DNA from 4 places in the Pseudomonas purpurea genome. Region 4 is predicted to be linked to each of the others. Evidence: predicted binding sites of a transcription regulator. Region 4 holds the regulator's gene; each other region holds the start of a gene.

Region 1 (7,337 bases), 2.9 Mb from region 4:
CCACAGCCGCGACCACCGGATTCAGTCGCCGCACCGGCGCTGCCTTCTTTCAGGCTCGGCGCACGAAAGCCTTTGGACACACCGCCACGCACCGTCCAGTCTGGATGCGGATGGTAGACCAGATACGCGCGCGGGCTGTTGTGGTTGCCGTACTCCTCACTGTGGTCGAAGCGGTTACCCAGGGTCAGGGTCAGGTTGTCGAGCAGGAACAGCTCATCCTCGATGAAGGCCGCCGAGTAATCCCCTTTCAGCGTGGCGCCGCTCACGGGAGCCCCCTGGTAGTCCACCGGTACGGTGCCGAGCGTATCGCTGTTGGTCAGCTCTTCGCGCTTCCACTGCCCGCCCACTGTCAGGCGCTGATTGAGCAAGAACTCAAACGGAATGTTGAGGCTGCCTTCGACGATCTTCTCTTCCGAACTGGCCTTGCCCCAATCGATGTCGTTCTTGAATTTGTTCAGGTACATGTCCACTTTCGAGCTACCGAAACTCCAGTCTCCGGTGTGGGAAAGGGTGTAGCTGTCGCGGATCAGTCGCCCGGCGCCGAATTGGGCACCGATCGTTTCGCCCCAGTCGCCGAAGGTCTTTTTGCTCGACCAGGACCGCTCAACGCCGTGCACGGCTTCAAACGACAAACTCTGCTCGTCGTTGATGCGCCAGTCGAGCAAAGCGTTGAGGCTATGATCCTTGGAGCCACCGGCGCCGTCGCCATACATGAACTCACCTGTCTTGTCGCGACGGGCCTCGACTTCATCGGCCGCGCGGCGCGTCAGATTCGCACCCAGGCGCAGGCCCAGGGAATCGGTCAGCGGCCCGGACAGGTTGAGGCTGGTCTGGGTGGTCTGGCCACGGTCGGAATCTTCGGGAATGGTGGTGTTGACGTTGGCCGAACCACTCCAGGTTTTCGACACCTTGCGAGTGATGATGTTGATCACCCCGCCCATGGCATCCGAGCCATACAGCGAAGACATCGGGCCACGCACGATCTCGATGCGCTCGATCATGCTCGGCGCGATCCAGTTGAGGTCCTGGCGCCCAAGGTCACGGCGATAGCTCAAGTCCGATGAACTGCCGATACGTTTGCCGTCGACCAGAATCAGGGTGTACTTGTCATCGAGGCCTCGCAGCTTGATCTTCGACTGTTCGCCCACCGGGCCGAAGCCGCCAGTGACACCGGGAATGCGCCGCAACAAGGTGTTGAGGTCATACACCGGTTGACGTTCGATTTCTTCGCGGGAGATGACACTGACACTGGCTGGCGCATCGCGAAGGTCGGTTGCTCCCCCCGTGGCGGTGACAAACGAGGTGTCGAGTTCGGTCACGTTATGCTTATCGACCTCACCAATCTCCTCTGCTTGCAACGCCGGGGCGGCTAGTAGTACGCCGGCTGTCAGGAAAAGAGAGTTGAAAAGGCAGGGGGTGTTCTTCATCACAAACTGTCCTTGTTGAGCCAACATGCACCATTGCGGAGCACTGAAGGGGACGAAGTGTAATGCAAATCAATATCATTCAGAAAAGCATTAAATCGATATTTGTCAAAATAATTCATTCTCCTCGTCAAAAAAATCCAGCCGAAAAGGCTCAAGCCCATGGATCACGGGCCTGCGCAATCCATTGAAACCCTCAACAGAAAAATCGCGCCCAAGAAAAAGCCGCGTCTGTGCGCGGCTGTTTCCTGAATGAACTACGTGTGGGAACGAACCTGCTCGCTCCCACCTTGTTTTTGTATCAGGTCAGGCCTTTTTGGTGCGCGGCAGGAAGATCGCCAACACTCCCAGCAATGGCAGAAACGAGCACAGCAGGTACACGTACTCGATGCCGTGAGTGTCCGCCAGATACCCCAGCAATGCAGCGCCAATCCCACCGAAACCAAACATCAGACCGAAGAAGATCCCGGCGATCATCCCGACATTGCCTGGCACCAATTCCTGCGCATACACCACAATGGCCGAGAACGCCGAAGCCAGGATGAAACCGATGACCACACTGAGGACGCTGGTCCAGAACAAATCAACGTGAGGCAGGAGCAAGGTGAACGGTGCAACGCCGAGGATCGAGAACCAGATCACCGCCTTACGGCCGATCCTGTCGCCAATCGGCCCGCCAAAGAAGGTCCCCGCCGCTACGGCCCCCAGGAACAGGAACAGATGCAACTGTGAACTGGCCACCGACAGGTCGAATTTCTCGATCAGGTAGAAGGTGAAGTAACTGGTGAGGCTGGACATGTAGAAATACTTGGAGAACACCAGTAAACCGAGCACCACCAACGCACTGGTCACCCTGCCCTTCGACAGCCCGTGAGTCGCCGCCTGGCCTTGTTTGAGCTTGAACAGGTTCAAGTGATGGGCGTACCAGCGACTGATGCCATACAGCAGCACCAGCGCAAACACCGCGAACAGGCCGAACCAGGCAACGTTACCCTGGCCAAACGGAATAATGATGGCCGCCGCCAGCAATGGCCCGAAGGCTGAACCGGCATTACCGCCCACCTGGAACGTCGACTGCGCCAAACCAAAGCGTCCGCCCGAGGCCAGCCGCGCCACGCGAGAAGCTTCCGGGTGAAAGGTCGAGGAACCGATCCCGATCAACCCCGCCGCTAGCAGAATCATCGGGAAGCTGCCGACCACCGACATCATCAAAATACCGATCAGCGTGCAAACGCTCCCGGCCGGCAATAGCCATGGCTTGGGATGACGATCGGTGTGGTAACCGACCCACGGCTGCAACAGCGATGCGGTGAGCTGAAAGGTCAGCGTGATCAGGCCGACCTGGGTGAACGTCAGGCCATAGTTGGCCTTGAGCATCGGGTAGATCGACGGCAGCACCGACTGAATGAGGTCGTTGATCAAATGCGCCAGCGCCACCGCACCGATGATACGCATGACCAGGGGACTGCTTTGCGAAGCAGCGGACGCCGACGTTGCGGCGGACTGAACATTACTGAGAGCCATGAGAGTTTCCATACAGCGGATGGGAGCGCAGTTGCAGGTGCGTCAATGTGCCATTTTTCAGTGCGGCAGCGCCATCCCCTTAGCCTGCTAACGACCTGGCATTCGTCGAAGATGGCTGATAGCGTAAAGCCATGGTCTGAATCTTGCCTTGTCTCTCCACTTCAACGCGGGCCCTTACAAAGGGCACCGAGAATGGGAAGTTTCACCCCAGCCCTGGCCGACACCGCCGGTGGCCGTGAACTTTCGAGGCCTTTTTTTGCGGGCACAGGTTTCGGCCATCGCGCCGTCACCGCACGCCAACGGTGCGTGTTGCTCAGGGGAGTCGTCGGGCATGCAGGCGTTTTTATCACCGGGGATCAGACTGCTTGGGCGTTTTGGTTTCGCGCGCAAGTTTCAGTTGTTGTTTCTGCTGTTTATCCTGCCGCTGGCCGGCAGCTTGTGGATGATTGGCCAGGATTATCGCGACAAACTCAACCTGCTTGCCGGCGAACGCGCCGGGGTGAGCCAGTTGCTGGCCCTCGACACCCTGGACAACCTGCTCGCCGCCCAACGTGATCGCGCCGCCCGCTGGCGCGCCACCGAAACCAATCGCCAACCCACACCGGCGACGCTGGCGGCGATGGCCGCCTTCGATGGAGTTTCACCCGCGCTCAACCAGGCAGCCATCGATTTGGGCAGCACGCTGCAAGCAGAAGGCGCCGAAGCGCAAACCCTCAGCCGCTATCAAGCCCTGCAAGCCGCGCTCGCGGGCCTGGATTCCAAAAGCCTGAGCAGCGTGGGTTGGTGGCCCGATGGCTATGAGCGCTTCACTGCCGCCCTCAGCGCGTTGCAAGCGTTGCGCGAGCAGATCGTCATGGACAATCGCCTGACCCTCGCGCCTTGGCTGGAAACCTACTTGCTCACGCAGATCGCCACCCAGCACACGCCCGACCTGATCGAGCGCGTGGGCCGGCTGGCCAGCGTCGGCCAGGCGTCCGTGGTGTCCGGGCAGTTCACCCTGCAAAGCCGCCTGCAACTGCGCGACCTGCGCAGCCGCATCGGCGATGCCCGTGAGCAACTCATCAAGACCGGCAGCCTGCTCGAAGCCCGTTTGCCCAGCGAGTTGCAGACTTGGGCCGCGCACTACCAGGACAGCCTCAAGCGCCTCGACAGCGGCTTGAAAGTGCTCGACGACGGCGTGTTCGGCGGCAGCATCAACCTCAAGCCGGAAGACTTCGAACGCAGCCTCGACGCCCTGCTCGGCGACTTTGCCTCACTACGCCAGCAATCCCTGACAGCACTGGACCAACGGCTGGATCACTATCACGGCTCGGCAATTCGTCAGTTGATCGTCGTGGCGAGTATCTTCGGTTGCCTGCTGCTGGCGGCGCTGTACCTGTTCATCTGTTTGCAGGCCTCGATCCGCCGCAGCGCCAGCGGCATCACCTTGCTCGCCGAAGCCCTGCGCGACGGCAACCTGAGCCTGCAAGTGCCGGTGCAGGGACGTGACGAACTGGCGGCCATCAGCACCGCGCTCAACGTCGCCGTGGTGCAATTGCGCACGAGCCTGCTGGGGGTCGATCACGAAACCCTGCAACTGAGCGACGCGGTGCGCACCCTCAACACTCATTCCAGCGGTGCACTGGGCGAAGTCGAAGCCCAGCAGTTGCAGATCAGCCAGATCGCCGCTGCCGCCACGCAACTGGCCGCGACGTCCCAAGGGGTTGCCCAGAGTTGCGAACAGGCTTCCGGCAGCGCTCAGCACACCCAGCGCATCGCTGCCGACAGCAGCCGTGACAGCCAGCGCACCACGGCGAGCATTCAGCAGCTCAATCAGCGCCTGAACGATACGGCGGCCGCGCTGGGTCGCGTCAGTGAGCAGGGTCAACAGATTCAACTGGTGGTCGATACGATTCGCGGGGTCGCCGAGCAGACCAACCTGCTGGCGCTCAACGCCGCCATCGAAGCTGCGCGGGCGGGCGAACAGGGTCGTGGTTTTGCGGTGGTGGCCGACGAGGTGCGCAGCCTGTCGCAACGCACTCAATCGTCCACTGCACAGATTGCGGGTACGGTCGACAGCCTGCGCAACACGGTCAACGAGGCGGTAAACCTGATGGAAGCCGCGTGCGGTCAGGCGCAAAGTGACGCGCAAGCGGTGACCGGGCTGGGCGAACGCCTGGGGGAAATTGCCACGGCGGTGCAGAGCGTCACCGACACCCTGGCGCAAATCGCGACGGCGGTTGAGGAGCAGGCTTGCACGGCCGACGAGGTCAGCGGCAATATTCAGCAGGTCGATCAGGCCGCCGTACGCTTGCTGGAAGGCGCCCGGGCCGTGAACCTGGCGGCAGACACACTGAGCCAGGGCAGCAAGGCCTTGAGCGCGAATACCGGGAGGTTTCAGCTCAATTAATCCCCGCGCCGCGCCGGTTTATTCGGCTCAGGTCGATAAGCGGTTGAAAGCGTAGAGAAATATTTTAGATTTATGCTTGACACATCTTCATTACGAGCCAATAATGCGCGCCACTTGGCTACATAGCTCAGTTGGTTAGAGCATAGCATTCATAATGCTGGGGTCCGGGGTTCAAGTCCCTGTGTAGCCACCAAGTACTAAAAACGGCTTACCGAAAGGTAGGCCGTTTTTTTATGCCCGCAGAAAAGTACCGCCCTTCCCGCTCGGCAGTACACCCCGCAATGAACCAAGCCGGATGAGTATCGGCTAGACGGCCCGCGCAACGGCGGGCCTCTGTTCAGGCGTTTGCCAAAAGAAACGGCAACAGGTGAGCGATAAACGCTTCGGGCGCTTCTTCGGTGACGAAGTGCCCACAATCGGCAATCACCGCGCCACGCAAATCGCTGGCATTGCCTTGCATCGTCAGCAGCGGCGCATCGTTCGTCGCATGCTGCGCACCGATCGCCAGCACCGGCATCGAAAGTGGCGTTTTCGCCCGCTGAAGATTCTGCTCAATGGTTTCCGGGATCGCCCGGTAATAACCAAACCCTGCGCGCAATGCACCCGGCGCCGAGTAGGCATCGACGTACACCTGCACAGCCACGCGGTCGCGGCGATGAGACCAGGTGTCGAACATGTACGTCAGGTACGCCGCCTCCCTGCCGGCGATCAAAACCTGCGGCAAGTCAGGAACCTGATTGAACATGAAATGCCACAGGAACTTGTTCTGCTGCGGCGCGGCAAAAATCGTCGGCGCGGGCGCCAACCCAGGGATGACCGCTTCGCAGAGCGCCAGTTTGCGGATGGCCTGTGGATAGTCGCTGGCCAGCGCATAACCGACCCACATGCCGACATCATGCCCCACCACCTGATAGTGACTGTGCCCCAACGAAACCATCAAACCCTGCAGGCGACGCGCCACGGTGCCGGTGTCGTAACCGCTCTCTGGCCTGTCGGAAAGGCCGGTGCCCGGCGGGTCCACCGCAATGGCCTGGAACCCGTTGGCCGCCAGCGCCGACATGATGAAGCGCCAGGTGAACCAGGTTTGCGGCCAGCCCGGAATCAACAGAACCGGCAGCCCTTGCCCTTGAGTGACGTAATGCAGGCGCACACCTTCGACGAACGCATAGCCATGGGTCAGGTCCGGCGACTCGGATGCACTCAAACGGGAAAGATTCATAGAACAACCTTCGGGTTGGATGGCGTGACGCTGGAGATGCCCAGCAATGAATGGATCTGCTCGCGCTCCAGCGGTGCGCCGGCAAAATCATCGAACACTTTGTCAGTGACCCGAATGATGTGGTCGTTGATGAACGCCACGCCTTCACGGGCACCGTCCTGCGGATTCTTCAGGCAGCATTCCCACTCCAGCGTCGCCCAACCGGCGTAGTCGTAGTGGGTCAGTTTCGAAAAAATCGCCTTGAAGTCGACCTGCCCGTCACCCAGCGAACGGAAGCGCGCCGCCCGATCGGCCCACGACTGATAACCGCCGTAGAGGCCCTGGCGGCCGGTTGGGTTGAACTCCGCGTCCTTGACGTGAAACATGCGGATCTGGTCGCGATAGATGTCGATGAAATCCAGGTAATCGAGCTGCTGCAACACGAAGTGGCTCGGGTCATAGAGCATCTTGCAGCGCTCATGCTGGCCGACGCGTTCATGGAACATTTCGAAGGTCGTGCCATCGTGCAGGTCTTCGCCGGGGTGGATCTCGAAGCACAGATTGACGCCGTGATCCTCGCAACTGTTCAACACCGGCAACCAGCGTTTGGCGAGTTCATCGAAGGCCGCCTCGACCAAACCTTCGGGGCGCTGCGGAAAGGGGAAAAAGTACGGCCACGCAAATGACCCGGAAAAACTCCCCATGTCCGTCAGCCCCAAGCGTTGAGAAGCCTTGGCCGCCCTCTTCAACTGCTCGACCGCCCACTCGCTACGGCCTTGGGCGTTACCTTTCAATGATGCAG
Region 2 (7,337 bases), 870 kb from region 4:
CGCTCAACTGCCGTTGGCGAGCGTAGTGCTGGAAACCGATTCACCCGACATGGCGCCCGCAATGTTCCCCGGCCAACGCAACAGCCCGGCTCACTTGCCCGCCATTTGCGCAGCGCTGGCCGACATCATGGCCATTCCCCCCGAGCAACTGGCCACCGCCAGCACCGCCAACACCTGTGAGTTGTTCAACTGGTAGTCAGTCGGCGTGCGCCCTGGCGGCTTGCAGGATCAGCGTCATGTGCTGCCGATGCCGGGCCAGGCGCATCACCACGAAATAGACAAAAACCGCGACCAGCGAAATGTTCAACTGCTCGACCACACTGAGCAAGCCCACCCATTCCAGCACCAGCGCCACCAACAGTGCAGTGGAAACCAGCACGATCATGCTCGCGCGCAGCATCGCCAGCGCATCCAGTGACTTGAAGCGCTTGATCTGCTTCGGGCAACTGAGCTGCAAGGTTTGCTGACAGTGGGAACAGGCAAAGGCCTCATTGATCGCAATCGCGTTGAGCTGCCAGGGCTTAAGCAGCAAGGTGATCTGGCAATGGGCACAGCGGCCCTTGATTCCAATGGGTGCAGCAGTCATACACGGACTCCCTCAGGGCAGTGGCGCGATAGCCAGCGGGTCGAAAGACGCGGATCTTCCATCATTGACGACAGAAAATCAGACCGAGAAGGAAAACAGGAAACAGCCCACACACAAAGTTAATAAGTACTACAGATTGTTCAGATCAAGACAACACCGAGAATTCAGCACTCCTTCGGCACCTGACCCAATTACACGCGAAACGCACTGATCAACTGCTTCAGTTGCACCACTTGTGCGGAGAGCGCCCGGCTGGCGTCTTCGGTCTGGTGCGCGCCCTGGGCGGTGCGCTCTCCGGCACGGTTGATTTCGACGATGTTCTGGTCGATGTCGTGGGCCACCGAGGTCTGCTGCTCCACGGCGGCGGCAATTTGCTGGTTCTGATCGACGATCATGCCCACCGCGCCGAGGATGTTTTCCAGCGCCTGCTGAACCTTTTCCGACTGCCCCACCGTACCGCTCGCAGTCTGGTGGCTGACGCCCATGGCCTTCACGGCCGCGCCGACGCCGCTGTGCAGCCGGGTGATCATCTGTTCGATTTCTTCGGTTGATTGTTGCGTACGCTTGGCCAGGGTTCGCACCTCGTCGGCGACCACCGCAAAACCGCGCCCCTGTGCACCGGCCCGAGCGGCTTCGATGGCCGCATTGAGCGCCAATAGATTGGTCTGTTCGGCGATGCTTTTGATCACTTCCAGCACGCGGCTGATGGATTGGCTGTCACTGGCCAGTTGATTGACGACTTGCACCGAGGAATCAATTTCGCTGGCGAGTTGCGCAATACTGCCCTGCTGCGACTCCACCAGGCCGCGGCCGCTGATGGTTTCGTCGTTGACGCTGTGGGCGCTGCTGACCGCCGCGGCCGCGCTGCGCGCCACTTCCTGGGCTGTGGCCGACATCTGATTCATTGCCGTGGCCACCTGCTCGATCTGACTGCGTTGACCGGCCACGGCCTGATTGCTCTGGGCAGACACCGACTCCACTTGCCCGGCCTGCCGCTCGACTTCGTTGACGGTCTTGCCCACCAATTCGATCAGGTCGTGAATCTTGGCCACGGTGCCATTGAACACCTTGCCCAACTCGCCCAACTCATCGCGGCTGTGAGCGGTAAAGGTCACGGTCATGTCACCCGCCGCCACTTTTTCCATCACCGCGCCCAGACGCTTGAGCGTGGTGCGGGTCGAGGCGTAAAAGCCGCCGTAGAGGTAAAAGATCAGCACGAACACCACCGTCAGGGCCGACGCCTGAAGGACCATGTGCGTGCGGTTCTGCTCCAGACGTTGCTGTAACTGAACATCGAGAAATTTCAGCGTCGCTTCATTCAATTGGTAAGTCTGGGCCATCAACTCGCTGACCTGATCGTAAAACGCGGGCCACGGTGCATCGAGGGTGTCGGCCATGACCACTTGCTCCTCGAACAGCTCGCTGGCCTTTTTCAGCGACGCCTTGCTGGTGTCGGCCAATGAAGAGAGGCGCTCGCGGGCCGCTGCACTGGAGCTCAGCGCGTCCTGCAACTTCAGTCCGTACTCGGCCTGGAGCCTTTCGATCTGCGCCAGCAGTTCATCGAATCGGGTGCTGGAAGACGAGTTGAGAAAGCCCTGCCCCAGGGAATAGGCCCCCATCGCCCGACCTTCGCCGAGGATCTGGGTAACGTGCGGAGTGACGCTGGTAATCAGTTCGCTCAACTGACGCATGTCGCTCTGGTTGTCGCGGCTCAGGCCGGCCTGACTGGCGATGATCTGACTGAAAATCTGCGCACTGCCGAGCAACTTTTCGATCAATGCGCTTTTGCTTTGCAGCGAGTTTTCGGCTTGCTGGGCCTTGAAGGCGCTGATCATTTCATCGCGTTTGGCGTCGAACACTGCGACCAGCTCGGGGTCGACGGTCATCGCCTTCAAACCTTGCAAGTGCTGCAGGATGGTCTGCTCAAGGGCGGCGATCTTCGTCTCGACATCGCCAGCCTTGCCGGACTGGCCGAGGCTGGCGTTGATCTGTACGAGGTTGTTCAGGGTTTCCAGGTCCCGCCGCAACGCCAAGCTGCTGCCCAACAGGTCCAGGCTCTGCAATTCGACCTGGGTGCCCTGGAACTCGCGATAGGAATCGCGGACCAGGTAGAAGTTGGTCACCAGCATCGGCAGTAAAAACAGCACGCTGATCAAGCTGAACTTCATGCCGAAGCTCAGTCGGTTCATCAGTGCGACAGCAGGATAGAGCAAGCTCTTCACTGGAAGTCCCCCTAGGATTTTTTATTTTTATTGGCAGGCGCAGCCGAATACAGCAGATAGCCACTATGGCGCGCTACTTCTGTATAGCTCAAATCAAAGGGAGGCTTTGTAACTTAAGGTTAACGGCGAGATACGGTTCATCTGGACAGATGAACCCTTGCGGCGAGGGCGCTTGCTTGCTCGCCACAATGAGGTTCACTTCAGCGTTGAGGTGGTTACGGCAGAACAGTCCACAACGCAAACCCGGCATACCAGAGCACGGCGGCACGCAGCAGCAGTTCCCAGATCCGGTCCAGGCTCATGAGGCCTTCCGGCCCCGTCACGGGTGGGGGAATTTCGCCAGCCACCAGGCCAACTTTCTCGATCAACTGCGCGGCACTGATGTTCCAGTTCAGCAGTTCGTGCAACATCACCCGGCTGACTGCGACGAAATTGCCAACCAACGCGAAACTGGCCCCCAGCAGGCGCACCGGCACCCAGTCAAAGGCATGGCGCAATTGACTGGCGCGCTCCGCCAGCGCCGTGTTCTTGCTGTGTTCAGCGGCCAGCGCCAGCAGGCGATAGCTCAGGGCGGCGACCGGGCCCAGCAGGAAATACCAGAAAATCACCGCAAAAAAACTCTGGTAGGCCTGCCACAGCAGGTGGGCTTGCACCCGCTCCAGCAGTTGCTCGCCGCTGTCGGCGCAAATATCCAGGTCACGTTTGGCGACATGCGACGCCGCTTGCAGGTCCTCGCGGCGCCAGGCATCGCGAAACGGCCCAAGACCGCCGAGCAAGTCACCTCGGCCCAGGCTGTAAATCACCACCAAAACGTGCACCGGCAAGGCCAGTAAACCGTAGGCCAGCGGGTCCAGCACCACCAGTAGCAACCCCAGCAGTACGACCGGCAACAACACCAGCAAGGCCAGCACTAACCAAGGTCGCCCCGTCAGCCGTGGGCTGGCTTCCAGTTTGGCCAGCTCACGCAACCATCCCTTGTCACGCTGCACCCGCTGACGCAAGGCCGAGAACTTCTCGATCCAGACTGCCAGCAGTAACACCAGAAAACTCATTGTCCTTCCCCTTTTTCCAGAGCTGCGCGATAGCGCGCCCAGTCAAACGCAGGTCCCGGGTCAGTCTTGCGACCAGGAGCGATATCGCTGTGGCCACAAATCCGCTGCGCGGTAATAGCCGTGAAGGCGTTCTGCAATTGCCGGGTCAGGGCAATCAACGCCTGATACTGAGCGTCAGTGAACGGCAGATCATCCGTGCCTTCCAGTTCAATGCCCAGGGAAAAATCATTACAGATGTCACGTCCCTCAAAGCACGAAACACCGGCATGCCAGGCGCGCTCGAGACAGGAGACAAACTGAGTGACCGCGCCGTCACGTTCGATCAGAAAATGAGCAGACACCCGCAGCTCGGCAATCCCTTCAAAATAGGGATGTTCCGTGACATCCAATCGATTCTGGAAGAATTCCTGCACTTTGCCAGTGGCAAACTGTGCCGGAGGCAAACTGATGTTGTGGATCACCAGCAGGGAGATTTCGCCTGAAGGGCGCGCATTGAAGTTGGGTGACGGGCAGTGGCGAACGCCCTGGCACCAACCACTCGCGGAGTCCAGCTGCATACAGGTTCCTTCAACGACGCCTTTGATGCCGCCAGTATGCCGTGATCCACCGTCAGGTTGCGATCACTTGCCGTGATTGAGTCGGCGCAGGTTGCCAATCACCGACTCCAGCGCGCGATCGAACAACAACGCATCATCCAGCGCCCGGACCGTGCCACGGCGCAATTCCAGCGCCAGCCCGGTACGACTGCGCTCCAGCACCTTCATGCCGGTGCGATTGACGAAGATGTATTTGCCCGTCGGCTGGATGATCGCCGCCAACTTGCAGCGCAGGGTGTTTTCATCGTCTTCCTGAAACTCGACCCAGCACCCCAGGCGCAACTGGTCGACCTGCTGCAACCCGGCATCATCCACTGCCAGGCCCGCGCCAACGCTTTCGGCCGGGCCTTCGTCGGCGGTGGGCAGCACAATCTGCTGCAACACTTCGATCATCACCGGCAAGTCGCTGACACGCTGTTCAACCGGACGCTGCTCAGGCGCCTGGGCCGATTGCTCGAACAGGTGCACATGCAGGCCTTCGAGTTCGCTGAAAAACTCGCTGGTGGCAAACGGATCGAACGCCGCGCTGCTCAGCCCATTGCGCAACGCCTTGAGCAACCCCGGCACCAGCGCCAACAGGTGCAGGCTGGCATCGGGATCGACATGGCGCTGAACGCTCCAGATCAACTGGTCCATGGTCTGCACGCCCGCCCGCCATTCGGCCGACTGTTCGCCATGCTTGAGGCAGGTCAACAGCAGTACCTTGCTCCACGCCTCCTGGACAAAATTGACCACCGCCTGCGGCAGCACTTTACCCAGCAAGGCCTGATTCAATGCCTGCTCGACCCGCTGGCGCGCCAGTTCAGCCTTGGCCCGGCCTTCTTCGGCGTCGCGGGTACGTTGCTCCAGCAACTCGCTGCGACGACGCTCGTCGCTGGTGAAGGTCAGGAAGTCGTTCAGCAGCTCGGAGAATATCGCCGGATCGTCACCGAAGTCGTTCAGCAAGCGTTGCACCACTTGTTCGATACGCACGTACAGGCTGTCACGCTGATGGTCATCGCACGCGCCCCAGCCCATGGCCGCAGCAGCGATTTCATTGAGCAGGCGGCGAGCCGGGTGATTGCCACGGCTAAAGAAGCTTTTGTCGAGCACCGCGACTTTCAGCATCGGAATTTGCAGGCGACCGATCAACGCCTTGAGCGAGTCCGGCAGGTTGCGGTCATCGAGAATGAATTCAAAGAGCATCGCGATCAGGTTGATCACGTCCTCGTCAGCCACCCCGACCACCCGCGACTTACCACTCTTGACGCTGACCCGCGTGAGCAACTGCTCCAGCTGGTTGCGCAGGTCGAAGTCCTCGACGGCGGTCGACGCTGGCACATATTGCTGCAAGTGCGAGAGCAGGCGCAGCAGGTCGCGGGTCGAGATCGGCTGGGTCTGCGCGCTGGCCTCAAGGGTCGGCGCCACACTGCCGCGCACGTGAAAAAGCAGTTCCTGCAACGCTGCGAAGACTTCCTGCACGCTGTCATCAATCTGCGTGCTGCCTGACTTGCTTGCGCTGTCATGGGATGCGGCGTGCACGCTGGCAGCCGAACGATCCGCGGCACGGCGTGCCGGCGCAGCCTTGAGCTCGGGCAACACCCCCGTGGCGATCAGTAACTGGTTGGCTTCGGCATAGAGCTGGTCGGCGTCGCTGAGCACGTAGCGTTCGAACAGCTTGAGGATGATCAGCTTGACCTTGATCTCCACGCCCAGGTTGCGCCCGGCCTGCAAAAAATACTCGCAGAGCATCGCCGGGCCCATCGGGTTGTGCGAGTCGTCCAGCGGCTTGCCCAGCAACGCGCCCAACCGGGCCGTCAATTGGCCGAGGGCCAAGCCGTCGCGGTTGAGCACCTTGGCGACCATGGCCTCCAGGGCCACCGCCCGCTCCAGATCGTCGCTGGGGAGCTGGGTCGACGGGTCGTAGATCATCGACAGCAGCAACGCACTTTGGCTGAGGTCATAACGGGCCAGGCCGACGAAAGCCTCGAAGAACTGCTCCAGGAAACCCCGCTCGATGCTTTTGCGCTTGAGGCGCAAGTCGCGCATGGCTTCAAAGAACGTGTTCTGGTCGACATTGTTCTGCGCCCGGTCAGCCATTTCGAACAAGGTGTCGTCAGCGTTATCGAACAGTTCCTGCAAGCCGTGGCGCAACTGCTGGGCAGCCTTGTCGCGTACCTGAAGCAGAATCACCGGCAGGCGGGCGAGCGGCGAAGGGCTCGCCTGATCGGTAGCCGCCTTGTGTAAAGGCACTACATTCCCGTCGTTGTGCATCCAAGCCTCCTGAAAGGGGTGATTCTTCGGTTCGATATGAAAGATCGGCAACGCCGCACACGCTCACAGCCGGCTCACAACGCAATCGTGACGCACGGCGCTGCATTTCAATTATCGGGAGCCAAAGGGACGTCAAAGCTATGACGTCAAACGCAAGGCGCGATTATCTTGCAAAAGATATCCCGAGTGCCAGCGGACTCTGCGTTTCTCGGTGAAATAGATCCGAACAAGGGACCTTCGCAAGGCTGCGAAGATTCGGTCGAGCCGACCAAATGCAGGTTGCAGCGCCTGGTGATGCGCGTCGGTGCCTTGGGTTCGCTCCCGGCATGGCCCTATAATCGGGCCACTTTGTTTGTGGAGCCCGTTATGCCGAATCTACGCCTCGCCGATTTGACCGCCGAAATCGAAGCCAACGTGCGCCGTGCGTTGCTGGAAGACATCGGCAGCGGCGACATCACCGCACAATTGATCCCGGCCGAGCGCCTGGCCAAAGCCACCATCATCACCCGTGACGCGGCCGTCATCAGCGGCACCGCATGGGTCGATGCCGTGTTTCGGCAACTGGACCCACGCGTCGCGGTGCACTGGCAAGTGTGCGACGGCGAGCGTGTGACTCCCAATCAGCCTC
Region 3 (7,337 bases), 1.2 Mb from region 4:
AGGCGGTCGATGTCACCGCCGATCCAGCCACTGATGTCCCAATTCAAAGCACTGCCCGAGCGAGCGTCCTGATACTCCAGTTGATCGACCAGCAGAAAGCTGTTGATCGCCTTGTCGTGCACGCCATGCCCGGACACCGGCGGGAATGCGGCGCGACGGTCGGCGTCGGTGAGGACCGGAATCGGTGTGCGGCTCTCTGACGGTGCCATTGTCGAGTGATCCATGCCATTCATCTGGCTGTGGTCCATACCAGGCATTGGCGCATGCCCCATGCTGGAATGGTCCAGGGTTTCGGCGGACTGCGCCGACGCCATGTAGAGCCCCAACCCAGCGGTCAGCAACAGATGACGGTTCATGACGGGCTCCCCGGTTCATCCACGCGCACTTCACGAAACATCCCCATCTCCATGTGGAACAGCAAATGGCAGTGATAGGCCCAGCGCCCAAGGGCATCGGCCGTGACCCGGTAACTGCGGCGGGTGCCGGGCGGCATGTCGATGGTGTGTTTGCGCACCTGGAAACGGCCGTTTTCGTCCTCCAGGTCACTCCACAGGCCGTGCAGGTGAATCGGGTGGGTCATCATGGTGTCGTTGACCAGGGTGATGCGCAGCCGCTCGCCGTAAGTCAGGCGCAAGGGTTCGGCGTCGCTGAACTTGATGCCGTCAAACGACCAGGCGAATTTCTCCATGTGCCCGGTGAGGTGCAGCTCGATCGTGCGCGAGGGCTCGCGGCCGTCCGGGTCGGCGAAGGTGCTTTTGAGGTCGGCATAGGTGAGCACGCGTCGACCGTTATCGCGCAGGCCAATGCCGGGGTCGCCGAGTTTGGCGCTGGGGCTCATGGTCTGCATGTCCACCAGCGGGTTGTCGGTTTCGGACGCCGGGTGGGCCTGCATCGAGCCGCCCATGGCGGCCATGCTGCCGTGATCCATGCCCGCCATCTGGCTGTGGTCCATGGTCGGCATGGTGCTCATGTTTCCGTGGTCCATGCCCATGTCGGCCATGCTGATCAAGGGCCGTGGGTCGAGCGCGGGAATCGCTGCCTGCAAGCCTTCGCTCAGGCTCAACGTGCCGCGAGCGTAGCCGCTGCGGTCCATGGACTGGGCGAACAGGGTGTAGGCCGCCTGGCTTCCCGGTTCGACAATCACGTCGTACGTTTCGGCGACCGCAATGCGCAGCTCATCGACGCTCACGGGTTGCACGTATTGCCCGTCGGCCGCGACCACGGTCATTTTCAGGCCGGGGATGCGCAGGTCGAAATAGCTCATGGCCGAGCCGTTGATCAGCCGCAGCCGCAGTTTTTCGCCGGGCTTGAACAGACCAGTCCAGTTGCTCGCGGGTGACTGGCCGTTCATCAGGTAGGTGTAGGTCTGGCCGCTGACGTCGGCCAGGTCCGTGGGGCTCATGTTCATTTCAGCCCACATCGTGCGATTGGCGACGGTGGCGCTCCAGCCGTCGCGGCTGACGTCTGTAATGAAGTCGCCGACCGTGCGCTTGTGGCGGTTGTAGTAGTCGGACTGTTTTTTCAAGGTGCGCATCAACTGGTCGGGCGCCTGGTCGCTCCAGTCGCTGAGCATCACCACGTAGTCGCGGTCGTACTGGAAAGGTTCGGGTTCGCGGGCGTCGATGACCAGCGGGCCATACACCCCGGCCTGCTCCTGGAGGCCGGAGTGGCTGTGATACCAGTAAGTGCCGTTTTGCCGGAGCGTGAAGCGGTACTCGTAGAGGCCGTCCGGGGCGATGCCCTGGAAACTCAAGCCTGGCACACCGTCCATGTTGGCCGGCAGGATGATCCCGTGCCAGTGGATCGAGGTGTCTTGCTGCAAGCGGTTGCGCACGCGGATCGTCACCGTGTCGCCTTCGCGCCAGCGTAACAACGGCCCGGGCAGGCCGCCGTTGATGGTCATCGCGGTGCGTGCCGCGCCGGTGAAGTTGACCGGCGATTCGCCGATCCACAGATCAAACTCGGTGCCGCGCAACGCCAGCGGCTGGCCCGTGCCTTTGAGCGCCCACGCGGGCGGGTGCCACAGCCCGACCCCGGCCAGCAGGCTGCCGGCGGCCAGACCCTTGATGAAGGTGCGTCTTGAAGGTGTGACGTGCATAACGAAAAAGTCCCGTCAGGCCTGATGATTCAGGAGTGACGGGACCTTATTCCGTGGGCGCTGTCAGGAAACTGAGGCGCGGATTACAGATTTGTCAGCCACAGGCTCAACGCACCTTGAAGCGCCCCATGATCGAGCTGACCCGGCCGTTGGCTTCGAGCAGTTGGCGGGTATTGAGCTCGGTCGCGTGGCCGCTTTGCACCAGTTCATCGACCATGTGGCGGATCTGCACCATGCTGCGGTTGATCTCTTCGGTCACGGCGCTCTGTTGTTCGGCGGCCGTGGCGATCTGGGTGCTCAGGCTGTTGATGTGGCTGACGGAGCCGGCCATTTCATCCAGCCCGGCGTTAACCCGTGCCGTGGCGTCGGCAGCGGATTGGCAACTGGCCTGGGTGTTTTCCATGGCGGTCACCGAGGAACTGACACCCTGGGTCAGGCGGCTGAGCATTTCATTGATTTGCGAGGTGCTGTCCTGGGTGCGGGCGGCGAGGGCGCGGACCTCGTCGGCGACCACCGCAAAACCGCGCCCTTGTTCACCGGCCCGGGCTGCTTCAATCGCTGCGTTCAACGCCAGCAGGTTGGTTTGCCCGGCAATCGCCCCGATCACCCCAAGGATTTCGGTAATGCGCTGGGCATCCTGCTGCATGCTTTCGACCTTGTGCGTGGCGCTGGCGACTTCGTCGATCAGGGCAATCACGCTGCTGGACGCTTCCCCGACCACCACCCGCGAGCGGTCGGCGTGTTCGTTGGCGCGCTGGGTGAAAGCGGCGGTTTCGGCGGCATTCTCGGCAACGCTGTCGGCGGTGGAACTCATTTCGGTGATGGCGGTGACGGTCTGGTCGGTTTCGCTGGCGTGGCGCACCAGGATCTGGTTGGTCTGGGCTGACGTCTGCTGGAGTTTTTCCAGGCTGGAGGCCATGGCCCCGGTGGCCTGGGTGACTTCGCCGATCATGCTTTGCAGGTAGGCGATGAAGGTGTTGACCGAGTGACCGATGGCGCCCAGTTCATCTTCGGCGCGGATGGTGATGCGTCGGGTCAGGTCGGCGTCGCCGGCCGACAGCGCATCGATGTTGGCTTTCAGGGCGGTCATGCGCTGGATCAACTGGCGTATTGCATACATCTGCAACAGCACCAGCAGGATCACCATCGGGATCTGCAACAGGCTCAGCGTACCGAGTACATCGTCACGTTGGGCGGTGATGAGTTGGGTCGGCAAGGCAGTGGCGAGGAACCATGGCGTGCCTTCGATGGGGCGCATGAAGAAGGTATTCGCCACGCCCTGATTGTCAAACTCGACCCGCTGCAATGTGGCGTCGCGGCGGCCCAGCGCTGTCTTCACCTGGGCGGCAAGCGCTGAGCTGGCGGCGAGGTCGCTGATGTTTTTCAGCACGATCGGGCCGTTGATGCGCGAGCTGTTGCTGATGATCTTGCCGTCGGCCTCGACGATCAGCATTTCGGCGCCCAGGTCTTTTTCCTTGCGCGCGACCAGATCGTTGAAGAAGCCCAGGGTCACGTCGATGGTCGACACCCCGTACGGCACGCCATCGCGAGTGATCGCCATGGCGCAGTTGGTGCGGGGTTCGGCACTGGCGTCATCTTTATAGGCGGCAGCCCAGGCGCATTGGCCACGGGGCGTTTGCATGCCGCCCTTGTACCAGGCCTGGTCGTAGTAGTTGGGCGCGGCGTCACTGTTCCAGAAGGTGTTGACCGCCAGTTTGCCCGAGGCATCGCGGTGCCAGAAGGTGCTGAACTTGTTGCGCCCAGCCTCACGCTGGCCGGGCAGCGGCCAGATACCGCCGCCGAACACCTTGAGCTCGCCGTACTGATCCACCAGGCCGGGCAGCACCGTATCAATGGTGGTGCTGTCGAGCAGTGGAATGGTTTGGGTGATAGTGCGTTGCTGCGCCTGAACCTTGTTCAGTTCGCCCTGGATCTGTTGTGCCACTTCACCAATGCGGTTCAGCACCACCTGTTCTTCGGTGTGCCGCAGCTTGGGGGCCACCAACTGGCTGATGCCGGCCACGGTCAACCCGAACAGCACCAGGATAAACAGGACCAGAAACGAGGTGTAGCGGGCTTGAATCGTGCGCAATGCGGGCATGGGCCTGTCCTTGTGGAGCGTTCTTGTTATTCGACGCTTGAAGTGTCGGAGCTTTGAGACGTTATCGGCCCGGGAAAGCACGCCTTTAGTACGAGCGTGCAAGATTCGGTCGCTGACAGACGACCGGTTGGTCACAGCGTTGGTTTGCCGGAAAACCTCATCAGCAAATCGTATAAAACCCGTCACAAAGGGTTTTCAGAGGCCCTCGCTGGTTTGTTAAACAATTGTTTTGGCTAGTAAAACCGGGGCGTTGTGGATTTGTATCGTAAATGTACGAAAATTGTAAAAAGCGGAAATATTTGTTGGAGAGGGTCGGGGCCCTGCCGATACTTGAGGCACATACATCGACTCAACAAGGATTTTTCATGCGCACCCTACAGGGATGTCAGCAACGAATGACTTGTGTCTTCCACATGCAAATAACAGGAGCCAGGTCATGACCATCGGCAACGTTGGAGGCTGGACCAGCAAGGCCGGCCTATTGGTTCGTGAAAGTCCTAACGCGGGCAAGCAGGTCAGCCAGAGCGCCAAGCTGCGGCAGATGTTGACCCTGGTGGGTAACAATCCGGCAGCGCTGGATACGGCCAAGATGGATGCCCTGAAGCTGCATAGAAACGTCAAGGGTTTCGATCCGCAAAGTGTCACCCCCAAGCAACTGGGCAGCATGAGCGCCTTTTTGAAAGGGCAAGGCCTGATCACCGATGTGACGTACCTGACGCTGATGAACGCCGGTGACAAGTTCGACCGTTTCGGCATTCAGAAAGAAGACGAAAAATTCAATGCGCTGGAGTATTTCGCCACGCAACTGGACACGATCCAGAGCAATAACCTGAAGGGCAACAAGTACGCCAACGGCTTGATTCCCGAGTACAAGAAAGCCATTTACGTACTGCAGAACCTGTTCGAATACGGCAAGGGCAATGGCACCACCGCACCACCGAACACTAAAGGCATCAAAAGCGTCGTTTGATGTTCAATGGCATGGGCCCGATGCGGGCCCATGCACAGTGGTGCTATTGATTGAGCATTTCCATGACCTCTTGCGGGTAGCGCAGACCCGCAGCGGCATCTTCTGGAAAAATCGCCTCCAGTGCCTGCAACTCGGCGCTGCTCAATACAACGTCCAGCGCAGCAATGTTTTCCTCCAGATACGTACGTTGCTTGGTGCCGGGAATCGGGATCAGGTAGTCGCCTTGCGCCAGTACCCAGGCCAGCGCCAATTGCCCGGCCGTCACGCCTTTCTCTGCGGCCAACGCTTGTACTTGCTTGACCAGTAGCAGGTTCCTGGCGAAATTCTCCCCCTGAAAGCGCGGGTTGAAGCGTCGGTAATCGTCTGCGGCAAAGTCGTCGGGACTTTTCAATGCACCGGTCAGAAAGCCCCGGCCCAAAGGGCTGTAAGGCACGAAGGCCACGCCTAGGCGCTGGCACGTCGCAAGGCAGCCGTTGTGCTCCTGATCGCGGCTCCACAACGAATACTCGCTTTGCAACGCACTGATGGGGTGAACCTTGTGCGCCCGCTCCAGGGTTTGCGCCGACGCTTCGCTCAAGCCCAGATAACGCACCTTGCCGGCCGTGACCAGCTCGGCCATCGCGCCAACGGTTTCCTCGATGGCGACTTCGGGGTCGATCCGGTGCTGGTAATACAAATCCAGGGTGTCGATACCCAGGCGTTTCAGGGTGCCGTCAATCGAGGCGCGAATGTATTCCGGGCGGCCATTGATGCCGCGTCCACCGGGGTTCTGCGGGTCGCGGACGATGCCGAACTTGCTCGCCAGGAACACCTGGTCGCGCTTGCCGACGATGGCTTTGCCAATCAGTTCTTCATTGGTGTGCGGGCCGTACATGTCGGCGGTATCCAGCAGCGTGATGCCCATTTCCAGCGCCCGGTGCAGGGTTGCGATGGCCTCGGTAGTGTCGGTACCGGTGGTGTAGAAATCGCTCATACCCATGCAGCCCAGGCCGATGGCGGAAACTTGTGGACCGTTTTTACCCAGTTGACGAGTGTGCATTGCAGTGAGCTCCTTAAGATGAGGTGCGCAGTGTGACGCTCGACAAACGCAGGATAAACCGGCTAAAAGCACTATCACTGTTTGTAATTTCTAAATAATCAACGAGCAAATCAATCCATGGATCGGTTTAACGCCATGCGTGTGTTCACGCGAATTGTCGAGCTGGGCGGTTTCGCCAAGGCTGCTGACAGTCTGCAACTGCCGCGCGCTTCGGTGACCATCCTGATCAAGCAGCTTGAAGCGCACCTGGGTGTGCAGCTGTTGCAACGCACCACGCGGCAGGTGAATCCGACCCTCGACGGGGCCGCCTACTATGAGCGCTGCGTTCGGCTGTTGGCGGACCTGGATGAAACCGAGGCGGTGTTCTCGACCGGGCGCTCCGTGATCATGGCGGCGCTGCCAGGGTTCACGGCTCGCTATCCGCTGATCCGGTTGGAGATCGGCCTCAATGACCGCCCCGTGGATTTGATTCGCGAGGGTGTCGATTGCGTGGTGCGGGGCGGGCCGGTACTCGACGACTCGTTGGTGGCCCGGCCGTTGGTCATCCTGGATCAGGTCACGTGTGCCAGTCCTGCCTACTTGCAAGCGCGGGGCATTCCGCGTTGCCTGGACGACTTGGCAGGGCATCAGATGGTTGAGTATTTCTCCAACACCACAGGTAAGCGGTACGGTCTGGAGTTTCTGGTCGAATCACAACTGCGCTTGTTCGACCTGCCCAAACAGGTGTCCGTCAACAGCGCCGATGGTTACCTGGCGGCGTGCGAAGCCGGGTACGGTCTGGTGCAAACGCCTTACTACCATGTTGCGCGGCAGTTGCGTGAGGGCAGCTTGTGCGAACTGCTCAAGGAAATGCCGCCGCCAGGGTTGCCCCTGACGGCGTTGTATCCCCCTCATCGCCAGTTGTCCCAGCGGGTGAGGGTGTTTGTCGATTGGTTGGCGGCGCTGTGCGCAGAACCTGACATCGGTTTCCGCCGCCCGGATTCAGGCGGCTGACGGCGCGTGATGTGTTTCCCGGTGTGCAGCTACCGCTTGCACGTCGTCATGCAGCCGTTGCATGTGCGTACAGCACAGCTTCAGCGGTTGGTGCCTGGCGCCTCGATGAAACAACGCGAACCAACCCTGGCTCGCG
Region 4 (7,337 bases):
CCAGCTCGGCTCCCTGGCCTGGAATCAGTTGCAAGGCAGCCGTCCGGCCCAGGCCAACCTCTGGCGTCGCCTGCAACGCATTGGCCTGTCTGGCCCGTTGTCCCGCGATCTGCTGGAACTGATCACCGAAATCGAAGAGCCTCGTCAGGCCTGGCGCATGCTGCTGGCGCACCTGGCGCGGATGATCAGCACGCCAGAAATCGAGCCGCTTGAAGAAGGTGGCGTGATTGCCATGGTCGGCCCTGCCGGCATGGGCAAGACCACCACTCTGGCCAAGCTGGCTGCCCGTTATGTGCTCAAGTACGGCGCGCAAAATATCGCACTGGTGAGCATGGACAGCTACCGTATCGGTGCGCAGGAGCAGCTCAAGACCCTGGGCCGGATCCTCAACGTTTCCGTGACCCACGTCGACCCGGGCCAGTCCCTGGCGCAAGCCCTTGATCCGCTGCTGCGCAAGCGTGTGGTGTTGATCGATACCGCTGGCCTGCAAGCCAGCGACCCGGCGCTGCGCATGCAGTTGGAAAGCCTGAACGGGCGTGGCATCAAATCGAAGAATTATCTGGTGTTGGCGACTACCAGCCAGAAACAGGTACTGACCGCCGCTTATCACAGTTACAAGCGCTGCGGGCTGGCCGGGTGCATCCTGACTAAACTGGATGAAACGGCAAGCCTGGGCGAAGTGTTGAGCTTGGCCATCAGTCACGAACTGCCCGTGGCCTATCTCACCGATGGGCCGCGTATTCCGGATGACCTGCACCTGCCGCGCCGCCACCAATTGGTCAGCCGCGCCGTCAGTGTGCAAATGCAGGAAGAACCCAGCGAAGAGGCCATGGCTGACATGTTCGCTGATCTCTACCACAGCCCGACCAAGCGGGTCGGCTGAGGTATTAATGAATAGATTTGTACCTACATCGACGGACTGCCATGCATTGTTCCAGTGTGAACGCGCAGCCAGTTATGTAGCCCGCGTCTAAGCAAGACAAGGTAAAGAAAGAACATGGGCAGCATGCATCCCGTACAGGTGATCGCGGTGACCGGCGGCAAAGGTGGCGTCGGGAAGACTAACGTGTCAGTTAACTTGTCCCTGGCTCTCGCCGAGCTTGGCAGGCGCGTCATGCTGCTGGATGCCGATCTGGGTCTGGCGAACGTCGACGTCCTGCTGGGGCTGACACCTAAACATACCTTGGCCGACGTCATCGAAGGCCGCTGTGAGCTGCGCGACGTATTGTTGCAGGGGCCTGGCGGTATTCGAATCGTTCCGGCGGCTTCCGGTACCCAGAGCATGGTTCACCTGAGCCCGGCCCAGCATGCCGGCCTGATTCAGGCGTTCAGCGATATCGGCGACAACCTCGACGTACTCGTCATCGACACCGCTGCCGGTATTGGTGACTCGGTAGTCAGTTTCGTTCGCGCCGCGCAAGAAGTACTGCTGGTGGTCTGCGACGAGCCGACCTCGATCACCGACGCCTATGCCCTGATCAAACTGCTTAACCGCGATTACGGCATGAACCGCTTCCGCGTGCTGGCCAACATGGCACAAAGCCCTCAAGAAGGTCGCAATCTGTTCGCCAAGTTGACCAAGGTCACGGATCGCTTCCTGGACGTCGCCTTACAATACGTCGGTGCCGTTCCCTACGACGAGAGCGTGCGCAAGGCAGTGCAGAAGCAACGTGCGGTCTATGAAGCCTTTCCGCGTTCCAAGTGCGCGCTGGCGTTCAAGGCCATTGCACAGAAGGTCGATACCTGGCCATTGCCTGCCAACCCGCGCGGGCACCTGGAGTTTTTCGTCGAGCGTCTCGTGCAACAAACGGCAGGACCTGTGCTATGACGGCCAGCGGTTACAACCTTTACAAGAAGTCGGCACGTGACGCCCAGTACGAATTGATCGAGCGCTACGCGCCACTGGTCAAGCGTATTGCCTATCACTTGTTGGCTCGCCTGCCGGCCAGTGTCCAGGTCGAGGATTTGATCCAGGCCGGGATGATCGGCTTGCTCGAAGTGTCAACCAAGTACGACGCAAGCAAAGGTGCAAGCTTCGAGACGTATGCGGGGATCCGCATCCGTGGGGCGATGCTCGATGAAGTACGCAAGGGGGACTGGGCGCCACGTTCGGTTCACCGCAATACCCGCATGGTCAGCGACGCAATTCGCTCGATTGAAGCTAAAACCGGCCGCGACGCTAAAGATCACGAGGTTGCGGCCGAACTCCAATTGAGTCTCGATGATTATTACGGGATTTTGAACGACACCTTGGGCAGCCGGCTGTTCAGCTTCGACGATCTGTTGCAGGACGGCGAGCATGAAGGGCTGCATGAGGATGGCGCGAGTGCTCATCTCGAGCCGTCGCGTGACCTGGAAGACGAACGTTTCCAGGCTGCGCTGGCGGACGCGATTGCCAATTTGCCGGAGCGTGAGCGACTGGTGTTGGCGCTGTACTACGACGAAGAGCTGAACCTCAAGGAAATCGGTGAGGTCCTGGGGGTCAGCGAATCGCGGGTCAGCCAGTTACACAGCCAGTGCGCGGCCCGTTTGCGGGGGCGTTTGGGGGAGTGGCGAGCGCGTTGACAGGCCGTATGGGGCGCTGCGAACGAGGCTGGTACGGCTTAGGCTGAACCGGTCTCGGCCCGTTGTACTCCAGACAGTTGTTGAGTGTTACGCCGGATTGATTGAAATGGCGCGTTCAGGTGCTGAGCGCGTTTAAGACTGCTTGGAGGTCGAATTGGACAAGAACATGAAAATCCTCATCGTTGATGACTTCTCAACGATGCGGCGGATCATAAAAAACCTGTTGCGTGACCTTGGGTTCACCAACACGGTCGAGGCAGACGACGGCACTACCGCCATCCCTGTACTCAACAGCGGCAGCATCGACTTTCTGGTAACGGACTGGAACATGCCTGGCATGACCGGTATCGATCTGCTGCGCCACGTGCGTGCCGATGAAAAGCTCAAGCACCTGCCCGTATTGATGGTGACCGCTGAAGCGAAGCGCGAGCAGATCATCGAAGCCGCTCAGGCCGGTGTTAACGGCTATGTGGTCAAACCCTTCACGGCCCAGGCGTTGAAAGACAAGATCGAAAAAATCTTCGAACGCATCGGTTGATGCATCCGCCACGGGGGAGCTATGGAGCACAACGAATCTTCACAGGGCGATTTTGAATCGACCCTGAAAAAACATGCCCGCGAACTGGTCGACAGCCTTGAAAAAGGCAAGTTCGGCGATGCGGTGCAACTGATCCATGAGCTCAATCAGACCCGTGATCGCGGCCTGTACCAGGAAGTTGGCAAGCTCACTCGCGAGCTGCACAGCGCGATCGTCAATTTTCAGATTGACCCGCACATGCCTCAAGCCGAGGAAGTGTCGCAGATCACGGATGCCACCGAACGCCTGTCCTATGTGGTCAAGCTGACCGAGGCTGCGGCCAACCGCACCATGGATCTGGTCGAGAACAGCACCCCGCTGGTCAATGGCCTGAGCACTGATGCCCAGGCCTTGAGTGCGGACTGGGGCCGGTTCATGCGGCGTGAAGTCGGTGCCGAGGAATTTCGTGAGCTGGCAAGACGCGTTGACGGTTTCCTGACGCGCAGCGTCGAGAACACTCACGTCGTGTCGAACAACCTCAATGACATTCTGCTGGCTCAGGACTACCAGGACCTCACCGGGCAAGTCATCAAGCGTGTGACCCAACTGGTCACCGAAGTCGAAAGCAATCTGCTCAAACTCGTACTGATGGCCAGTCAAGTCGACCGCTTTGCAGGCATCGAGCATGACCGCGAAGCGATGTTGGCCGAAAAAGATCCACAAAAACATCTCACGCAGGGTGAAGGTCCGCAGATTCATGCCGATAAACGTGAAGACGTTGTGTCCGGTCAGGACGATGTGGACGATTTGCTTTCCAGCCTTGGATTTTAGGTTTAGACCTGTAGGAGCACCCCATTAATGAGCTTCGGCGCCGATGAAGAGATCCTTCAGGATTTCCTGGTTGAGGCCGGCGAGATTCTAGAGCAACTGTCCGAGCAACTGGTCGAGCTTGAAAGCCGACCGGATGATGCGGACTTGCTCAATGCAATTTTTCGCGGTTTTCACACTGTAAAAGGGGGCGCCGGCTTCCTCCAGCTCAACGAGCTGGTGGAGTGCTGTCACATCGCCGAAAACGTGTTCGACATCCTGCGCAAGGGTGAGCGTCGCGTCGACTCGGAATTGATGGACGTGGTTCTCGAAGCGCTCGACGCGGTGAACAGCATGTTCAGCGAAGTCCGCGAGCGTTCACCGATCACGGCAGCAACGCCGGAGTTGCTGGCGGCGTTGGCTCGCCTGGCCGAACCGGCTTCGGCCGACGTTGCGCCTGTGGTCGAAGAAGTGGTGGAAGCGCCAGTCGCGGAAAGCGAATCGGGCGACATCACCGACAACGAATTCGAACAACTGCTCGACTCGCTGAATGCGGTCAAGGAGCAGGCCGAGGCCCCAGTGGCTGCGGCAGAACCTGCTGCGCCGGGCAGTGATGAAATTACTGATGCCGAGTTCGAGTCCTTGCTCGATCAACTGCACGGCAAAGGCCAGTTCGCGGCGGATGCCGTGGTAGCACCGGCAGCGCCGGCGGCACCTGTATCGACGCCAGCCAATACCGACATCACCGACGACGAATTCGAAGCACTGCTCGACCAGTTGCACGGCAAGGGTAACTTTGCCGTTGAAGCACTGGATTCGGCGATTGCTTCGGTTCCTGCACAAGCAGCGCCAACGGCGGCTGCGGCCGGCAGCGACCTGATCTCCGATCACGAGTTCGAGTCGTTGCTCGACGAGTTGCACGGCAAAGGCAAGTTCACCGAAGTGGCCGGTTCGGCCACGGCGGCAGTGGCTGCGCCTGTTGCCAAGGCAGCACCAAAACCGGTGGCCAAGGCGCCAGAAGCCAAAGCCCCGGAAGCCAAGGCTGAAGCACCGAAAGCTGCTGCGCCAGCAGCCGCGCCTGCACCGGCTCGTGCTGCGGCGACGCCGCCGCCGGAAAAGCCGACCAGTGAAGCCGAGACCACCGTGCGCGTCGATACCGCGCGGCTCGACGAAATCATGAACATGGTCGGCGAGTTGGTACTGGTGCGTAACCGCTTGGTCCGTCTGGGCCTCAACAGCGGTGACGAAGCCATGTCCAAGGCCGTGTCGAACCTCGACGTGGTTACCGCCGACCTGCAAACCGCGGTCATGAAGACCCGGATGCAGCCGATCAAGAAGGTCTTCGGGCGCTTCCCGCGTCTGGTTCGTGACCTGGCGCGTCAGCTCAAGAAAGAGATCAACCTGGAGTTGGTCGGTGAAGAAACCGACCTCGACAAGAACCTCGTCGAGGCCCTGGCCGACCCACTGGTCCACTTGGTGCGCAACGCGGTCGACCACGGTATCGAGTCGCCGGAAGAACGCGAAGCTTCGGGCAAGTCCCGTGGCGGCAAGGTCATCCTGGCGGCCGAGCAGGAGGGTGATCACATCCTGCTGTCGATCTCCGATGACGGTAAAGGCATGGACCCGAACGTCCTGCGCGCCATCGCGGTAAAACGCGGCGTGATGGACAAGGATGCTGCCGACCGTCTGAGCGACACCGAGTGCTACAACCTGATTTTCGCCCCGGGTTTCTCGACCAAGACCGAGATCTCCGACGTATCCGGTCGTGGCGTGGGCATGGACGTGGTGAAAACCAAGATTTCCCAGCTCAACGGTTCGATCAACATCTATTCGACCAAGGGCCAGGGCTCGAAGATCGTCATCAAGGTCCCGTTGACCCTGGCGATCATGCCGACCTTGATGGTCATGCTGGGCAACCAGGCGTTCGCGTTCCCACTGGTGAACGTCAACGAGATCTTCCACCTCGACCTGTCGCGTACCAACGTGGTCGATGGCCAGGAAGTGGTGATCGTGCGCGACAAGGCGCTGCCACTGTTCTACCTCAAGCGTTGGCTGGTCAGCTCTGCCGCTCACGAAGAGCAGCGCGAAGGCCACGTGGTGATCCTTTCGGTAGGCACCCAGCGGATCGGCTTTGTCGTCGATCAACTGGTCGGCCAGGAAGAAGTGGTCATTAAGCCATTGGGCAAAATGCTCCAGGGAACCCCGGGCATGTCCGGCGCCACCATTACCGGTGACGGCCGCATCGCGCTGATTCTCGATGTTCCGAGCATGCTCAAGCGTTACGCCGCACGGCGTATTTGATTCTGGTGGGGCGGGGCCGCAGAGGTCCCGCTGCGCCTAACGGAGTGTTTATGGCAGTCAAAGTCCTGGTGGTGGACGATTCGGGGTTTTTCCGCCGCCGCGTCTCGGAAATTCTTTCAGCGGATCCGAGCATCCAGGTTGTCGGTACGGCGACCAACGGTAAAGAGGCGATCGATCAGGCCCTGGCCCTCAAGCCAGACGTGATCACCATGGACTACGAGATGCCGATGATGGATGGCATCACGGCAGTGCGGCACATCATGCAGCGCTGCCCGACGCCGGTGTTGATGTTCTCCTCGCTGACGCATGAAGGTGCCCGGGTAACCCTCGACGCACTGGACGCTGGTGCGGTGGATTTCCTGCCGAAGAATTTCGAAGACATCTCGCGCAATCCCGAGAAGGTCAAGCAACTGCTGTGCGAGAAGGTTCACAGCATCTCGCGCAGTAACCGTCGTTTCAGTGCCTACAGCGCTCCGGCGCCGACTCCGGCTGCCGCGCCTGCACCTGCGCCAGTCACGTTTGGCGGCAGTGCTCCAGCGCGCCCGGCACCGTCGGCTGCGCCAGCACCGGCCCGTGCAGCGGCGGCCAGCCCTTCGTCGCCGGCACCCAAGCGCAAATCCTACAAGCTGGTGGCCATCGGTACGTCCACGGGCGGCCCGGTTGCACTGCAGCGGGTGTTGACTCAGTTGCCGGCGAACTTCCCGGCGCCGATCGTGCTGATCCAGCACATGCCGGCGGCCTTCACCAAGGCCTTCGCCGAGCGGCTGGACAAGCTGTGCAAGATCAGCGTCAAGGAAGCCGAGGATGGCGACATCCTGCGTCCAGGCCTGGCCCTGTTGGCGCCTGGTGGCAAGCAAATGATGGTCGATGGCCGTGGCGCGGTGAAAATCCTGCCGGGCGACGAGCGTCTGAACTACAAGCCGTGCGTGGACATCACCTTCGGTTCGGCGGCTAAATCCTACGGCGACAAAGTTCTGGCGGTCGTATTGACCGGCATGGGCGCCGACGGTCGTGAAGGCGCGCGCCTGCTCAAGCAGGGCGGCAGTGCGGTCTGGGCTCAGGATGAAGCCAGCTGCGTGATCTACGGCATGCCGATGGCGATCGTCAAAGCCAACCTGGCGGATGCGATCTACGGGCTCGACGAGAT

Evidence for each region. The regulator FliA, encoded in region 4, starts transcription of late flagellar genes. The targets are predictions, from matches to a motif close to CTAAAGTTTNNNNNNNNNNNGCCGNTAA.
Region 1: the regulator FliA is predicted to act here: its motif matches at 3,211-3,238, upstream of AABM54_RS21640 (methyl-accepting chemotaxis protein).
Region 2: the regulator FliA is predicted to act here: its motif matches at 2,928-2,955, upstream of AABM54_RS04385 (methyl-accepting chemotaxis protein).
Region 3: the regulator FliA is predicted to act here: its motif matches at 4,261-4,288, upstream of AABM54_RS13755 (methyl-accepting chemotaxis protein).

What each region holds. Positions count from the first base shown of each region.
Region 1 covers NZ_CP150918.1:4,831,803-4,839,139, forward strand. The annotation lists gene AABM54_RS21630 (TonB-dependent receptor) at 1-1,427, opposite strand, end outside; gene AABM54_RS21635 (MFS transporter) at 1,731-2,948, opposite strand; gene AABM54_RS21640 (methyl-accepting chemotaxis protein) at 3,280-5,337, shown strand; tRNA gene AABM54_RS21645 (tRNA-Met) at 5,454-5,530, shown strand; gene AABM54_RS21650 (alpha/beta hydrolase) at 5,675-6,556, opposite strand; gene AABM54_RS21655 (sugar phosphate isomerase/epimerase) at 6,553-7,337, opposite strand, start outside.
Region 2 covers NZ_CP150918.1:971,694-979,030, reverse strand. The annotation lists gene AABM54_RS04395 (TatD family hydrolase) at 1-196, shown strand, start outside; gene AABM54_RS04390 (hypothetical protein) at 197-586, opposite strand; gene AABM54_RS04385 (methyl-accepting chemotaxis protein) at 778-2,808, opposite strand; gene ampE (regulatory signaling modulator protein AmpE) at 3,024-3,860, opposite strand; gene ampD (1,6-anhydro-N-acetylmuramyl-L-alanine amidase AmpD) at 3,857-4,417, opposite strand; gene AABM54_RS04370 (DUF1631 domain-containing protein) at 4,481-6,709, opposite strand; gene nadC (carboxylating nicotinate-nucleotide diphosphorylase) at 7,076-7,337, shown strand, end outside.
Region 3 covers NZ_CP150918.1:3,046,732-3,054,068, reverse strand. The annotation lists gene AABM54_RS13765 (copper resistance protein B) at 1-314, opposite strand, end outside; gene AABM54_RS13760 (copper resistance system multicopper oxidase) at 353-2,098, opposite strand; gene AABM54_RS13755 (methyl-accepting chemotaxis protein) at 2,205-4,199, opposite strand; gene AABM54_RS13750 (hypothetical protein) at 4,636-5,169, shown strand; gene AABM54_RS13745 (aldo/keto reductase) at 5,213-6,208, opposite strand; gene AABM54_RS13740 (LysR family transcriptional regulator) at 6,326-7,201, shown strand; gene AABM54_RS13735 (GNAT family N-acetyltransferase) at 7,190-7,337, opposite strand, start outside.
Region 4 covers NZ_CP150918.1:1,839,418-1,846,754, forward strand. The annotation lists gene flhF (flagellar biosynthesis protein FlhF) at 1-883, shown strand, start outside; gene fleN (flagellar synthesis regulator FleN) at 998-1,828, shown strand; gene fliA (RNA polymerase sigma factor FliA) at 1,825-2,565, shown strand; gene AABM54_RS08220 (chemotaxis response regulator CheY) at 2,732-3,103, shown strand; gene AABM54_RS08225 (protein phosphatase CheZ) at 3,125-3,913, shown strand; gene AABM54_RS08230 (chemotaxis protein CheA) at 3,941-6,190, shown strand; gene AABM54_RS08235 (chemotaxis response regulator protein-glutamate methylesterase) at 6,241-7,337, shown strand, end outside.